Regions from separate parts of the Paenibacillus sp. S33 genome, predicted to be linked through region 2. Evidence: riboswitches for the same ligand, from Rfam matches in the RefSeq annotation. Region 2 holds a riboswitch; each other region holds the start of a gene.
The links. A riboswitch is a leader RNA that binds a small molecule or an ion and turns the genes downstream of it on or off. The one in region 2 is predicted to bind cobalamin.
Positions count from the first base shown of each region.

Region 1 (3,263 bases), 240 kb from region 2:
CGGGCGGGATCATGGTTGTTCTCGGTTTGCTGCCTAAGCTGGCTGCCTTAACGACAGTGATTCCTAACGCTGTGCTAGGCGGAGCGATGATCGTCATGTTCGGCTCGGTTGCTGCATCAGGCATGTCTATTTTGTCAGAAGTGGATCTGCGGAAGGAAAGCAATCTGCTGATCGCAGCATGCAGTATTGCCGTGGGCCTAGGCTCTGCCGTTCTGCCACAAATGTTCGACCAGCTGCCGAGCTTTGCCAAAATGCTGTTGCAAAATGGTATCGTTTCGGGTTCGATTACAGCGATTGTCTTGAACATTGTTTTGACGAGAAAACAAGGGGAATCGGTCAAAAGCGTGACGGTTTCGGAGGTTCCACAGAAGGTTTGATGATTAGGAATAAATAAAGATAGCCGGAGAGAGGACGTATGCCTCTTTTCCGGCTTTTTGGCATGGAGTTATCCAGATAGTAGATCCCCTTGCCGTCTGGGGACATATAGATAAAGCTGCGGGATGAAATGGGTAGCTCTAATTTGGTGCATTTTCCAGTTTATGCGCTAGAAGAACTTGCTAGAGTGGTAGGAAGGGGCATGGTATAATCTAAATTATGGATTTTGAATAGTGGTGGATGTTTTCGGACCACGGTGCAGCTTCCCGAAAGGGGGTGAAGCCGATGGTCAACCTTGTGTCGTGCTACGATGTGTTGCGTTGGATGGTTGCGTTACTAAGCCTGGTGTTTAGTATTCGTAAACTTTATCGCTGGCTACGTCGGAAATTTCGGAACAAGCGAAAACCCACCGCGTAATTAGGTTAGGCGCCTAACGGTGGGTTTCGTTTGCATTAACATTTAGTTGTGCAGCGCGCCGTGGTGGTGATCCACAGCCTTTCAAGTCCTAAGAGTCTTTGCCGTTGGCGCGGCGAAGGCTCTTTTTAGTATACGGACACGGTGGTTTACTCTATACCTAATTTTAACACTTCAATTGCGTGCACGCAATTGAAGGTTATGTCTTGTTTCTACCTTATCGTTCAAATTTGAATTATTGTGCAGCATTTATTGACAAGCCTGTGACAACAAAATAAGATCGTAATGGAAAGAAATAAAGGAAGAAAACAGGTGTGAGCCGGACGACTCTATGTACGGGGTTTTGTTGAGACCATGTGGATAGTTGTTGAGCGTGTTCACTTAAAAGGGAAGTTCGGTTAATTCCGACACGGGCCCGCCACTGTATACAGGCATCAGCAGGATACTGCTGGAGCTTTCAGAACAGCCACTGGAACTGTGAAGAACCGGGAAGGCCTGAAAGATACGCCTGGAGTCAGGAGACCTGCCTGTTTTGACATCACTGTCAGACCCACGGGATGCTGGGGAGGTGGTTAGGCGTGCTGCATACGGAATGTTTGAAACCGATCTGACCCCTTCTATGTTTTTGGAGTTGGCTTCGAGGTGTGTTTTGACATTTTATAATGAAAGCATTTCTGACTGCTGATCAAGTGGTCTGGAATGCTTTTTTCGCGTTTTGCGTTAGGTTTATATGATTTTACAAGATAGAGGGGGATTCATCGAATGATTAGCAATCGTAGCAGGCGCTCATGGTTGATATGTACAGGGGTGATGCTGTTACTGGCAGTTATGGCTCTTTCGGGATGTACTAGCAATAAGACGTCGAATAGCTCCGGCAAAGATGAGAACGCGTCAGTACAACAAACAGCGACAGGTAAAAAGCTGGTAATGGCGTATACATGGAAACCGTCAGGTGTTGACCCGCACGGAGATAATAGCTGGGATGTGATGCGATCCGGTGCAGGTGAGACACTGGTACGTTTGAATGAAAAGCTGGAGCCTGTGGCTTGGCTGGCAAAGGAGTGGAAGCAGGATAGTCCTACAGTTTGGACGTTCAGCTTGCAGGATAAAGTCACTTTTCATAATGGAAAGAGTATGGATGCAGCAAGTGTAAAAGAATCTTTGCTACGCTCTATCGAGAAAAGCCATCTGGCGAAGGATTTACTGAATGTGAAGTCCATTGATGTAAGCGGCCCGCTGGCCTTAAAGATCACGACAAACCGGCCGAATGCGGCGTTGGTGTCCAATCTAGCTGATCCATCGACGACTGTACTGGATGTGGCATCGATGAAAGATGAGCAGAGTTACCCAGCGATGACAGGCGCCTTTAAAATTAAAGCGTTCAACAAGGACCAATCCTTGGTCGTAGAGCGTTATGACGGATACTGGGGCGAGAAGGCCCGGTTGGCTGAGGCGACAATGAAGTTCATTACGGACGGGAATTCGCGCCTGATGGCGCTGCAATCCGGCGAGGTGGACGTAGCGACGGATATTCCGGTTGATAACGCAGAGGTACTGAAAAAGAACGACAAGCTACAAGTGCTGTCGGCTCCCTCCTTGCGCACCCATATGATCGTGTACAATATGGAATCCCCAGTATTCAAGGATGCGGCGAACCGTAAGGTGGTGGACAGCCTGATTCCACGCACATCGATTGTGAGCGCCGTCATGAGGGGCTTCGGTACGGAAGCAAGCAGTCCGTTCCCGAGCATTCTTCCCTTCGGTAAAGTTGAGCGTAAAGCGCTGGACGGAACGGCGGATCAGCTGTTAACGAAGGATGGCTGGCAGAAGGACGCCCAAGGGACATGGACTAAGCAAGGCAAGCCGTTCGAGGTTACGCTGCTGACTTTTCCTCAGCGTCCAGAGCTCTCTGTTATGGCTGAGGTCATCCAAAGCCAATTGCTGAAAGAGGGAATCCAGGTCAAGATTCGCAAGGTGGAAAATATCGACGAGGCGTTGACCAAAAACGATTGGGATTTTGCTATGTACAGTATGCTTACTGCTCATACAGGAGAGCCACAATATTTTATGGACATGTTTTATTCTTCGCAAAGCGAAGCCAATGTAAGCCGTTATAGTTCCAAACCGCTGGAGAGTATTCTTAACAGCTTGAAGCTGGCGAAGGATACAGCGCAGCGTAATGCTGTGACACTACAAGCGCTGGATATCATCAATACGGATTTGCCACAGTCCTTCATTGTGCATCCTGACAATGTGTTTGGTGTGAAAAAAGGGGTAGAGGGTTTTACACCCCATCCGATCGAGTATTACTACATTACAGCGCAATCCGATATTGCGGAATAACGAGCGGCGTATCCTATGATTCGTTTTATACTGGAACGTGTGGCGCAGCTGCTCATCATTGTATTCGTTGTATCCACGCTGACTTTTGTACTGATGCGGCTGGCTCCTGGAGACCCTGCTACCATTTTGCT
Region 1 covers NZ_JBSIEZ010000001.1:5,374,953-5,378,215, reverse strand. Annotated here, with positions in the region: gene ACWGXJ_RS24400 (nucleobase:cation symporter-2 family protein) at 1-377, shown strand, start outside; cobalamin riboswitch at 1,131-1,334, shown strand; gene ACWGXJ_RS24395 (ABC transporter substrate-binding protein) at 1,552-3,132, shown strand; gene nikB (nickel ABC transporter permease) at 3,148-3,263, shown strand, end outside.
Region 1: linked by a shared signal. The riboswitch ahead of ACWGXJ_RS24395 (ABC transporter substrate-binding protein) and the one ahead of cobJ (precorrin-3B C(17)-methyltransferase) in region 2 are both predicted to bind cobalamin.

Region 2 (3,263 bases):
TGAGCATAACGATTCGGTGCATGGCTGTGGTCTGAAGATCGTGAATGGTCATTGAAATGAGATGAAAATGAGATAGAAATGAGATAGAAATTATAAATATAGTATGCTAAAAATGAACTTATATTTTTGGATAAAGCGTAAAATAAAGATAAGGGCCTGCGAGGTCTTTATCTTTTTTTTTGTTGGACATGCATCGACAAAGATTTTTGTTATAGCGAAAATATTTAGCTAATATAATGAATAAGTTTCGATGCATGATACTTAGGACAGGAGCTGAGACGTTAATGAATTCTATTTGTGTATTTGCCGGGTCCAGACCTGGACATTCATCGGTATATGTTGAAGCGGCAGGCAAGCTGGGAGAAGCCATGGCTCGCCATCATATCCGTCTGATCTACGGTGGCTCCAGTAGGGGGCTGATGGGAGAGGTGGCGGATGGAATACTGGCGGGTGACGGTCAGGTCACTGGCATTATGCCCACCCTGTTATTTGATGCAGAGATCATTCATCGGGGAGTTACCGAGTTCATTGAGGTAGCAAGCATGCATGAGCGTAAAGCGGCAATGAGCGAGATGGCCGATGCGTTTATTGCCCTTCCGGGTGGCTTAGGAACCTTTGAGGAGCTGTTCGAGGTATTGTGCTGGGCGCAAATCGGCATTCATCGCAAGCCGATTGGGCTGCTGAATGTGAATGGATATTTTGACCCGTTAGTAGAAATGGTGCGTCATAGCGTGCAAGAAGGGTTTACCGGGGCTGAGCATCCAGCGTTATTAAGTATCTCTGCGGACCCGGACGAATTGCTACATATGTTAAAAAATAAAGCAGAGAACTTGAAATAAAGCGTTTTTCGTGCTTGCACAACTGATTGAGGCAAGGTTATGATAAGACCCATAATCAAATAGCGGACAGACAAGGTGCCTTTGCGGTTGAGCAAAGGGTAACAGGGAATCGGGTGCAAATCCCGAGCGGTCCCGCCACTGTAAGGAAGAGGATTTTTTTAAATGGTCACTCGTGAAAAACGGGGAAGACGAAAGAATCTGTTGATGCCAAGCCAGGAGACCTACCTTGATCTGTATGCACCGTTAACCTTCGCGGAGAGGATGGGTGTACGAAATCAGGAAATCAGGCACACGTTGCTTTTTCCATGTTGGTTAGAGGTTTGCGTGGATATGAACGTGCAGCAGCGTTTGAAGCGTAAACAGACAGGTGGAAAACAACGGCAGGCTGGAGGAAGACAAATAGTGTCTTCTTACGCTGTTTGTTCGTCTGATGAGAGATACGTACATAGAAACCCCATCCGGGTAGGATGGGGTTTTTTGAGTTACAGGATGTCCATAAATCATTGAAATAGATAGCATAGCTACCCTGAAAAGGGTGAATAGGAGGAGCACGATGAGCCCATTAGGAAAATTGCTGGTGATTGGATTTGGACCAGGAGATATGGAACATATCACAAAACGGGCGCTGGATGCGCTGGCCGAAAGTGAGGTCATTATCGGCTACAATACCTACGTTGATTTGATCCGTCCGTTGTTGAACGGACAAGAGATTGTACGCACAGGGATGACAGAGGAGGTGAGCCGTGCGCAGGAGGCGGTTCGCCAAGCAGAGATGGGCAAGAAGGTAGCTGTCATTTCCAGTGGAGATGCAGGAGTCTATGGTATGGCAGGGCTGGTGTACGAAGTGCTGATGCAAAAAGGCTGGCGACGCGAGGACGGGGTTGAGGTAGAAGTCGTGCCGGGGATCTCGGCTATTCAGTCCTGTGCTTCACTGTTGGGGGCGCCAGTGATGCATGATGCTTGCACGATCAGTCTGAGTGATCATCTGACCCCATGGGAAACGATTGTGAAGCGTGTAGAAGCAGCGGCTTCGGCCGATTTTGTGATTGCATTATACAACCCGCGCAGTGGTCGGCGTACCCGCCAGATTGTGGAGACGCAGTCCATTTTGCTGCGTTACCGCGATCCGCAAACTCCAGTTGGGTTGGTGAAAAGTGCTTATCGTGAACGTCAGCAAGTTATTGTAACGACGCTGGAAGATATGCTGAATCATGACATCGGGATGCTGACGACTGTAATCATCGGCAATTCCTCGACAACGGTGTATGACGGCTTGATCGTGACTCCGCGCGGATATCAGCGCAAATACACGCTGGATGCGACCGAGCAAGCGCTCAAGCCACATCAGCGGCTCCGCACGGAAGCGGAGCCGTGGTCGCTGGGCGCACAAGAGGCTGCACCGCAGGCAGGCGCAGCCCCGACTACGCCCGCTGGACCCTCCGCGAGCGGCGCTGCGGTTGCGACGCAGGCACGCCCGCAAGCGATGGCTGCCGTGCAGGCAACGACCGCTGTGCAAACCGGCGCAGCAACCCCGGCATCGCTGGCGGCAGAGGCACTAAGCCGCCTCGCTGTTGGCGGCAAGCTGCCTGACGCAGCCAACGCTCGCTGGAGCGGGCAAGCGCCTACCGCCGAGAGCACCGCCAGAACGTCAGCGGTGGCCGGAGCGGGGGCTACGGCCGGGATGGCGACAGGCGGCTTTGGCAAGCCTGCGCTATTTGAGGTGGGCGTTTCCCCGGGTGTGGGAAACAAGAAGTTCACCGCTCGCCAGATGGCGCTGCTCGCCGAGGTAGCGGGTGATGACGGCGAGCTGGAATACACGCCAGATCATCAGATCGTGCTGCGCGTACCATGTGCAGACCCCGAGGAACTGGTCGGACGGCTGCGGGATGAACGATTCATTGTCATGCCGATTGGCGATGTGTTTAAGGTAAAGGCGTGCGACTTCTGCAATATGGAGAAGGATGACGCTGTGCCTGTGGCTGAGCATCTACAGGTTGTACTTGGCGGATTACAGGCACCCAAGGAAACGAGCATTGCTTTGAATGGATGCGGTATGGCCTGCTATGGAGCGGTGCTGGAGGATATCGGTATCGTCTATCGCAAGGGAGGATACGACCTCTTCCTTGGTGGCAAAAAATTCGGTCGCAATGCTCATGCCGCTCAGCCCGTAGCGGAAGGGATTCCGGGTGACCAAATTACTGACATTGTGGAGAACGTCATCGCTGAATATAAGGAAAAAGGGCATCCGAACGAGCGTTTTCATAAATTTTTTAAACGTGTAGGCGTCGTTGCGGGTTTCCGGCATGAAGATGCACCAGCAACGGTAGAAGTGAATGCGGTTTGTGGGGATTAATGGACTGAAGGCCTGATGAACTGGATACAAGCATATATAAAATAGGGCGTCATGCAGGCTATCCCTATTAA
Region 2 covers NZ_JBSIEZ010000001.1:5,136,549-5,139,811, reverse strand. Annotated here, with positions in the region: gene ACWGXJ_RS23355 (uroporphyrinogen-III synthase) at 1-55, shown strand, start outside; gene ACWGXJ_RS23350 (LOG family protein) at 285-839, shown strand; cobalamin riboswitch at 897-1,082, shown strand; gene cobJ (precorrin-3B C(17)-methyltransferase) at 1,393-3,192, shown strand.

Region 3 (3,263 bases), 3.6 Mb from region 2:
CTCTCCATAGGCACGTGTCAGACCCGCTACCTCTAATGCTCGATCTTGCACCTTCTGTGATTCACTTTGTTCTGTCACAGCAGTTCCCCCCTGCGCAGCTTCTTGTTCCGGTACAGGAGATATGCGAAGAACGGTGCCCCAACAAAGGCCGTCATCACGCCCAGAGGAATTTCCGTGGGGGCTAACAACGTGCGAGCCGCCGTATCTGCCCAAGCCATAAAAATAGCTCCACCGAGCGCAGATAATGGAACAATCAACCGGTAATCAGGACCTGTCACCAGACGAATGATATGCGGTACAACAAGTCCCACAAAGCCAATCACTCCACATACCGAGACAGCGGCAGCTGTCAGCAGCGTGGAAATGATCAAAACAGATAGCTTCGTCGCATCTACATGAACTCCCATGTGAGCCGCCTGACGTTCACCCAAAGCCAAAATATTCAGCACACGTGCCCGGTTCCATAGAAATACCAGTCCTATGACCACATAAGGTAAAAGGATTCCTGTATATGACCAACCGCGCAGACTAAGACTTCCCATCGTCCAGTACAATATTTCATTGACCGTCTCCTTCGACATGGCTGTCAGAAAGGAAACAACTGCTCCCAGAAAGGATTGCATCACCACACCCGACAAAATGAGACTTTGTGTCGGAATTTTCCCACCTTCCCGTGCCAACGTCAGCACCATCCACAGCGTCAGCATTCCGGTCGTAAATGCCACTAGCGGCAGCGTCCATATGCCAACAAATGAAAATTGAAGGCCCCAATAGATCAGTACTGCCGCTCCTACCGAAGCCCCCGAGGATACCCCCAGTGTATACGGATCAGCCAAAGGATTACGCAGCACACCCTGAAATCCGGCTCCCGCCAGCGCCAGCGCTGCTCCTACCAACATTCCCAGTAACACTCGTGGCAATCTGACCTTCAAAATAATCTGCTCTGAGGATGTATTCCAATCCGGTATAAACGTATCGCCTAACCACGGAAGGTGGTTAACCAGAATGCCCGTGATCTGGCTGACCGGAAGCTTGGCCGAGCCGATGCCAAGACAGAGCAGCAGCGTCAGCAACAGCAAAACAAGACCTGTCCCTCCAAAGCCGATCAGTTTACGGTTCATTTGAAAATTTCAGGATACACGCCCTTGGCCACTTCCTTGAGACCTTCCGTTACGCGTGGACCCGGACGACTGATCAAATTATCATCCACGGCAAACACCCGGTTGTGGCGAACAGCCGATATTTGATCCCATCCACTGCGAGCTTTAATGATTTCGCCGAGCGTTTGACCAGTTTTGTCGTCCTTGACACTTTTGCTGTACAAAATCACGTCAGGGTTCGCAGCAATAATATTTTCTTCACTAATTTGGTACCACCCCTTCTGCGTGGCACCTACATTTTCGCCGCCCGCCAACGTAATCAGCTCGTCCATAAACTCGCCTTTACCAACTGTCCAGCCTGGTGAAAACTCGACGTATACCCGCAGCTTCTGCCCTTTACCGATATTTTTAACTCCTTCTTTCACTTCCGCTACATCTGCTCTCATCTTGTCAGTCACCGCTCTCGCTTCTTTCTGATGATCGGTGATTTTCCCATACAATTCGATGTTAGCTATGACATCTTCAACTGTCTTCGGTTCCGTTTTAAAAATCATAATTCCCATGTCGCGCAGCTTGGTCGTAGCCTGTTCACTAAGTGATATCCCTGCAAAAACGACTTCCGGGTTAGCAGCAATGATCGCCTCTTCGTTCGGTTTCATAATACCGCCTACTTTAGGCTTTTTCGTAGCTGCTTCCGGGTAATCAGAGTAGTCGGAGACGCCAACTATTTCCTTATCCAGCCCGATGGCGAACAGCGCCTCGGTTTCTGCCGGGGAGACGGAAACGATTTTATCCGGCGCTTTTTTGAATGTAAATTCCTGTCCTGTTGCATCCTTAACTGTGAGTGGGTAAACTGTTTTGCCCGGAGGCTCTTGTGCGGTTACGGTCTTTCCTGGCTGCTGTGCAGAAGTCTGATTCTCTTTATTTTCAGCATTTTTTCCATTAGCGCCACATGCACTCAGCACAACTGCCAATATCAGAACCAATAGACCTGTTGTCCAAACCTTTATTTTTTTTCCTACCATGATTTGCACCCCTTCATAAAAAAATCGTTAAGAGCGTTACTTGAGCATCATCAGATATCTTCTAAATCCAGCCTTCTTTTCCTATCAAAAAAACCCCGCATCCTTATATCAGGACACAGGGGTCACGTTAGCGCAGATCGTGCGCAGGCGGCAGCTTCTTTCCGCACGGACAGTCACTGCGAACACGTCATCCTTTCCTCGAAGGATTATGGTGACAGGCGGACGGGCAGGTATCCTGACTTATGGTAAGATGCATGTCCTGAAATTTCTTCATATGCTTAGTAGCACATAAAGCAGGACTAACGGGCATGTTTCCATTTACAGTGGCGGGACCGCGCCGGACTTACACCGACTTCCCTTTTAACAGCGCAGGCAAGGGAAACCATAGTTTCATCACACTGCGCCGACCTCGTCTGCTGGATATTTGATGTAGTGGTAGTCAAGCCGTTCTTTTACTTGATGATTATAGGTTAAAATGAGGCGGCTTACAACCCAAACAGCCTCTTTATCCACTGGTGTCTAACCTAATGAGGGAGCATTTCGGCTATGTAATTGTACGGTCCTGCCAGCCTCAATTGAATCCTAAATGCTTCTCCCGGCTTCGGATTCAGACTCCAAAAATCATGGCCCGGTATCAGCATACAAGCTAACTGACGAATTACGCCACCATGCGTAACGACCAAAACAGAGAGCGGCCCAGCAGTCAAATCCATGGGTCGAACTTCCATAGCAACACGCCATTCATACAGAGAGTCAAGAAATTTCCGCAAACGATTCACAAAATCTGTCCAAGACTCTCCTCCAGGAGGGGTTATCCGTTGTGGCTCATCAATCCAAGCGCGATACAACGACACATCCTTGAGCATGTCATACGTTTTTCCATCCCACTCGCCAAAATGAAGCTCTCGCAGACGTGGTTCCATCATAGGAGACATAATAGATAGGGAACCTCCAGACGTCAATTCTGATTCCGGCACAATGATCTGCAAGGTCTGGCGACATCGCATTAAATCGCTGCAGTAGATTCGAGCAAAGGACTGCCCCTGCAATTCTTCTTGCAAAGGCTTTAATTCCTGTTCTGCTCCCGGTAGCAAACCTAAGTCGGAGTGTCCCAGATATCGACGTTCCTTATTCCATA
Region 3 covers NZ_JBSIEZ010000001.1:1,509,575-1,512,837, reverse strand. Annotated here, with positions in the region: gene ACWGXJ_RS07080 (ABC transporter ATP-binding protein) at 1-78, opposite strand, end outside; gene ACWGXJ_RS07075 (FecCD family ABC transporter permease) at 75-1,121, opposite strand; gene ACWGXJ_RS07070 (ABC transporter substrate-binding protein) at 1,118-2,125, opposite strand; cobalamin riboswitch at 2,334-2,527, opposite strand; gene ACWGXJ_RS07065 (histidine phosphatase family protein) at 2,650-3,263, opposite strand, start outside.
Region 3: linked by a shared signal. The riboswitch ahead of ACWGXJ_RS07070 (ABC transporter substrate-binding protein) and the one ahead of cobJ (precorrin-3B C(17)-methyltransferase) in region 2 are both predicted to bind cobalamin.